DNA from 2 places in the Pseudoalteromonas sp. 2CM41L genome. Region 2 is predicted to be linked to the other one. Evidence: predicted binding sites of a transcription regulator. Region 2 holds the regulator's gene; the other holds the start of a gene.

Region 1 (3,204 bases), on a different contig from region 2:
GCTAATTGTTGTACGCAGGCAAGTAGGCTTTTATCGTTGCCGTGGCTCATCATTAATGAAAACCCATACGGGTGGCCATTTTCTAAATTAGCCAATGGTAAGTGTACTTGCGCCGAGCGGCTCAAGCCCGCAATGGCCGATAAGGTGATTATTTGCATGCGTAAGGCGCTTGTGTCGGCGCCCAATTTAGGTGCAGTTGTGGGTGTGGTTGGCAAAAATAAACAGCTGTTTGTGTTTAGGTTTTTAGCGATTAGTGTTTGCCACTGGGTTTGTACATTTAGTGCTTCTTGCTCTTCTTGGGCGGTTAGGGCAAGCGCCATGTTAAAACGTGCCGCAATTGCCGGAGCAAACTGGGGAAGTTGCCCTGGCAATTGAAGCCAATCTTTATGCGTTTTTGCGATTGCTCGCCCTTGCAGTATTCTAAAGCTGTCAGCCAGTTCGCTTAATAAGCTGCTGTTAGGCAGTTCAAATTCTTTATGGTGTTTAAAATAAGGTTTGGTTTTTTCAAGCAGTTGTTTAAGTGGGGCTTGTAATGCAGGGTCAACCAGCTCAAATAATGGCTCGCAAATAACTAAAGTATCAACGTTATTAATAGCTTGATTTGGTAACAGTACATTGCCTACATCGCTTAGCAGCTCTGCATTTTGCGTAAGCCAGCCAATGGTATCAAATGGGGGCGCTAGCGGTATTAGGCCATCTTTTTCAATTACGTTATGGCTTGGCCTTATACCAAATAAGCCACAATAACTTGCAGGTATCCTTATAGAGCCACCAGTATCAGTGCCTAAGCCAATATCGGCTAGGTTAGCCGCCACAGCTGCTGCCGAGCCCATACTTGAGCCGCCACTTGCATGGCCTTTAAGTTTTGGGTTTTGTGCTGCACCATAGTGAATGTTATTGCCCTCTAAGCTGTAGGCCAGCTCATCGGTATGGGTAAAGCCTGTAAAGCGACAACCTTCATTCATTAGTTTGTTTACGGCACTTGCTGTTTGCTGTGCAGGTTTTGCTGCTTTAAACCAGCTTGGGTTACCTGCGCTGTTGCGCTCGCCTTTAACAGCAAATACATCTTTTACCGCAAGGCGCTTATTTACAAGTTTGCCGTGGGTTTGTATTTGCCATGCGTTAGGGCCATGGTCACAAAAAATACCGGTAAAATTATTATGTGTTTTGGTACTCATATCACCACTCGTTATAAAGTAAATCTGACCAACTGGTTATAATCAGATTTAGGATGATTAAAAAGACGAATTAGTTATTATTATTTTTTAGCCCACTGCGTAACATCTTATTTTTATTTTACAGAGCCTGATCCGCTTTTTAATCGGTTAGCTATTATATTGCCTAAAAGCTAAGCAAAAGCAATGCCAAATGCAATAAAGTTGTCCGTTCGGTCAGGTTTTGTTTGGTTTGTATGGGGTTTAGCAGATATTTATAAAAATATAAGTATTAAAGAAGGCGTAATTTAGAGGTGAAAACACACCAAGTTGGTGCGTGATTGCACCAACTTGGTTGCAAATATGGCGTTTATAGTAATGCGTTGGGGCTAATAATTAAGCCATTTACATCGGCGTATAGCCAATCGTTAGGGTTAATTGTGGTACTAAGCATGGTCACTGTTTGATTTTTATCTCCAAAGCCACGCTTTAATGTACTGCGCGGGGTTGAGCCCAGTGCCATAACCGGTAAATCCATTGTGGCAAGTATTTCAATGTCGCGGCAACAGCCGTTAATAATCACGCCTTCCCAGCCGTTTTTTAACGCGCGCTCCGCCATAATATCGCCTATAAAAGCAAAGCGTTTGCTAGCGAAGCCATCAATAACCAGTACTTTACCCTTGCCGTTTTCATGCAGTATGTCGGCGGCAAACGAGTTATCGTCTGGGCAGGTAACGGTAACTGCTTGGCCACTAAATGTGGTTTTTTTACCAAAGTGGCGCAGGCCGCTGTCGGCTACTTGTACGCTATTGCGGTGATCGTCAAATAAGTCTGGGGTGGTAAAGTTATCCATGGGTTAAGCCTCACTGTGCTCAGGTATTTTTAAACCAATACCTTTTAAAATTATGTGGGCAGTTGATTGCGTTATTTGTGCCACATCGGTTTCGTCGTATTCTAATTTGTTCATTACCAGTAACACTTCGGCCTGAAAGTCGGCGTAGTACTGCGTAGTTGACCAAATGGTAAATAATAAATGGTAAGGGTCAACATTATCCATTTTGTTTGCATCTATCCAGGCCTGAAACACATCTACCTTTTGTTTTACCCACGGGCGTGTGTTGGTTCTAAAGTAGTTTTGCAAATAAGGAGCGCCGCGCAGTATTTCACTGGCAAATAAACGTGATTGCAGCGGCTGGTTTACGGCAAGTATGACTTTGCTTTTAATATAGTGATACAACACATGCGCAGGGTCGTCCTCAGGGGTTACGTTATCTAAGCCTAAGTTCCAGTGTGCAATAATGCGGTCTATTACGTTTTCGTATAGGCCGTCTTTGCTTTTAAAATAATATAAAATATTGGCCTTAGGAACGCCTGCTTCTTTGGCAACCATACTCATACTGGTGCCATCGTAACCAAGCTGAGAAAACAATTGCTCGGCGGCATCGAGTATTAATGTTTGGTTTTTTACTCGGGTGAGTTCTTTTTTATTTGGCTTTGTTTGTGTGCTCATTATGGCGATGCTGTTTTTAACGTGTTGAATGATTGTAACTTTACTGACCAAAAGGTCAAACACTTAAGTTCAGGCCAAAAACATCTTTATAACAATAAATGATGAGCAACAATTGTTTAACCCACTAATTACTGTTAGCGTAACGTCAAACGTAAGTAGTACTTTTAGGTAGTTAATGGACTTTTTTTCTAATCATAAATACACGCTTTATGGCATTGCCGCTATTTTATTATGGAGTTGTTTAGTGGCTCTGCTCAGGGATGTTTCGGAGTTATTTGGCCCTATAGGTGGGGCGGCACTTATGTACAGTGTAAGCGCGCTGTTTTTAATTTTGGTAATGGGACGGCCTAAGTTTGCTGGGTTTAATAAGCGCTATATTATTTGGGGTACTGCTTTATTTGCACTTTACGAGGTGTGTTTAGCGCTGTTTGTAGGGCTTGCTAATAATCGCCACCAAGCGGTAGAAATGGCAGTTATAAATTATTTATGGCCCACACTTACCATTTTGCTCAGTATTATGGTTAACCGTAGTAAAGTAAG
Region 2 (3,204 bases):
TCTTTTTCTTTTTTTATTGCTAAATCAAGCGGCAGCGAATCGATGGATAAAGGGTGTAATCTGCGTGTTTCTGAAAAACGTTTGATCAGTGTTTGATCATCACTATCTAAATAAAACAGTGTGGGTTTAGCAAAGTCAGGAAGGTACTCGAGAATATCGTTAAATTCGTCTTGTTCTTTGGGGATATTACGAACATCTATACTAACGGCTATTTTGTCATAGTTATCTGAAACACTTCGCACTAAAGAGGGCAGTAAGTTGACCGGAATATTATCTACGCAATAATAGCCTAAATCTTCAACCACGCGTAAAGCAACCGACTTACCTGAACCAGAACGGCCGCTTATGATAATTAACTCCATTTATAGCCCTTAGTATTTACTACGATTGATCAACAATTACTTGATACAGCTCTGCATCGGTTTTAGCACTACGCAGCTGTTTACAAAATTCTTTGTTGCTCAGTTTATCAGCTATGGTTGCCAGAGTCTTTAGGTGCTGTTGGTTATCGCCATCTGGTACGATGAGTGCAACAAAAATATCAACAGGGCAGTTATCAATAGCATCAAAGTTAACAGGCGTGTCGCTAACAAGTACTAAAGCCAGCGGCTCTTCTACGCCACCCATTCTGCCATGAGGAATGGCGATACCCCGGCCAATACCAGTACTGCCTAGCTTTTCTCTGCTTGCCAGCGCATTAAGAATATCTTGTTGTGGTAAGTAGGGGAGCTTTTCATGAGCTAGCTCACTGATAAACTCTAAAATTCTTTTTTTACTACTAAAAAGGACCGCAGCTTTGCTGCAGTCCTGGCATACTAATGTACTTAATTTCATAATATTAGTGTCTAGCAAGCTTCTCTTTATGTTTTATGACTTGACGATCGAGCTTGTCAATCAACGAGTCTATAGCGGCATACATATCTTGGTGCTCTGTTGAGGCAAATAAATCTGCGCCACTTACATGAATAGTCGCTTCTGCTTTTTGGTTGAGTTTTTCTACATCGAGAATGACATGCACATTGCTAATATGATCTGAGTGCCTTTCTAGCTTTGCAAATTTATTATTTACATAGTCTCTAAGTGAATCAGTTACTTCTACGTGACGACCAGTTAGGTTTAGTTGCATAAGCATTTCCTCTTTGTTTTTTACGTCTTATATCAAACTCTTTCTCTGATTTGACGGTGGAATAGCTAGCGATTCACGGTATTTTGCTATTGTGCGTCTAGCTACTTTAATTCCTTGCTCTGCCAATATATCCGCAATTTTACTATCACTCAATGGTTTAGCTGAGTTTTCCGCGGCAATTAGCTTTTTAATTAGGGCACGTATTGCGGTTGATGAACACTCTCCGCCGTTTTCAGTGCTTACGTGGCTTGAGAAAAAATACTTAAGCTCAAAAATACCACGTGGCGTATGCATATATTTTTGCGTGGTAACACGCGAAATTGTCGATTCATGCATTTCTACCATTTCAGCAACATCGTTTAAAACCATTGGCTTCATGGCTTCGGGGCCATGTTCAAAAAATGCCTGTTGCTGTTTTACAATACAGTTTGTTACTTTGAGCAGCGTGTCGTTTCTGCTTTCAAGGCTTTTTATAAACCATTTAGCTTCTTGTAAGTGAGAGCGAATAAACTGGCTATCACCACTTGATTTTACGGTACGTGACATAGCTGCGTACTGACTATTTACGCGTATTTTTGGCATGCTATCTGGATTTAGCTCTACCACCCAGCGGCCTTTTATTTTTTTAACCGACACATCCGGTATTACATACTCCGACTCTTCCCTTACTATTGTATCTGCAGGTTTTGGGTTGAGGGTATGTATTAGGGTCATGACCTCTTTAAGCTCGTCTTCTTTAAGCTTAGTCTTTTTCATTAATGTACGATAGTCGCGTGCCGCTAATAGATCAATGTGATCGGTTAAGATCATTTTAGTTTGTTCTATAAAAGGGGTGTCTTTATCAAACTGGTTTAGCTGAATGCACAAGCACTCTTGTAAACTGCGCGCGGCTATACCTACAGGGTCAAATAGCTGAATACGTTTTAAAACGGCTTCTATTTCATCAAGTTCAACTTCAACTTCGTCATCGTTTTCTTGGTTAAAGCTTTCTAAAATTTCTTCGCAACTTAGCGTTAAAATACCCGAGTCATCTACAGCTTCTACAATGGCAATAGCAATGGCTTCGTCAGTTGGGCTAAAAGGAGTAAGCTGAAGCTGCCACATTAAATACTCATGTAGCGTTTCAGTAGAGGCACCTTGATAAATAGACTCATCTTCTGGCATTGGGCCTGAGGATGCCGCAGGGGCTGCGCTCATGTACTCATCCCAAGTTACATCCATTGCCATATCATCGCTAACGGTGTCTTTATTTAAAGCTTCGCCACTGTCTTGCTCGTACTCGCTGGTTGTATCGTCAGCCGATGCGCTTACGGTTACATCATCCGTATCTGCTTTTTGTTCATTTTTTCCAGCCGACTCTTCCGTGTAATCTTGCTCTTCTACTTCTAATAGCGGGTTGCTATCAAGTGCTTCTTGTATTTCTTGCTGGAGATCCAATGTACTGAGCTGCAGCAAGCGAATCGCTTGTTGCAATTGTGGAGTCATTGTAAGTTGCTGGCCCATGCGCAGCTGTAATGATTGCCTCATGTATCTCTAACAATCCTTTTATGTTGTTATAATTAATATTAGCAGATGCTTGTAGGTGTGGCTTAAATGTTACAGCCTAAATTGCTCGCCTAAATAAACATCGCGTACAGTTTTGTCATTTAATACGTGTTCTGGGGTACCAGATGCAATTAGCTCCCCATGAGAAACAATGTAGGCTTTTTCACAAACATCAAGGGTTTCTCTTACATTGTGATCGGTAATTAATACGCCAATGCCACGGTTTTTAAGATGTTCTATTATTTTCTTTATATCTAACACTGAAATCGGATCAACACCAGCAAAAGGCTCATCCAATAAAATAAATTTGGGGTTCGCTGCCAGTGCTCTGGCAATTTCTACACGGCGGCGTTCACCACCAGAAAGCGCCATACCTTGGCTATCGCGAATATGCTGAATACTAAATTCATCAAGTAAGTTGTTAAGCGTTTCTTCTCGCGCGGCTTTATTGAGCTCTTTACGCGTTTCTAAAATAGCCATTAGGTTTTGATAAACTGTCAGCTTTCTAAATATTGATGACTCTTGCGGCAAAT

What was found. Region 2 encodes sigma-54, which starts transcription at its own class of promoters, with help from an activator protein. Its sites were predicted from a motif close to GTTGGCACGNNNNTNGNNT; they were not measured.
Region 1: a site for sigma-54 is predicted at 1,351-1,369, ahead of MTF64_RS15935 (amidase family protein). Genes of this name have one in related genera too.

The regions. Positions count from the first base shown of each region.
Region 1 is NZ_JALNTN010000015.1:99,981-103,184, forward strand. It holds gene MTF64_RS15935 (amidase family protein) at 1-1,178, opposite strand, end outside; gene MTF64_RS15940 (putative 4-hydroxy-4-methyl-2-oxoglutarate aldolase) at 1,525-2,007, opposite strand; gene MTF64_RS15945 (TetR/AcrR family transcriptional regulator) at 2,011-2,664, opposite strand; gene yddG (aromatic amino acid DMT transporter YddG) at 2,840-3,204, shown strand, end outside.
Region 2 is NZ_JALNTN010000006.1:161,044-164,247, reverse strand. It holds gene rapZ (RNase adapter RapZ) at 1-362, opposite strand, end outside; gene MTF64_RS10150 (PTS sugar transporter subunit IIA) at 382-834, opposite strand; gene hpf (ribosome hibernation promoting factor) at 839-1,126, opposite strand; gene MTF64_RS10140 (RNA polymerase factor sigma-54) at 1,154-2,653, opposite strand; gene lptB (LPS export ABC transporter ATP-binding protein) at 2,723-3,204, opposite strand, start outside.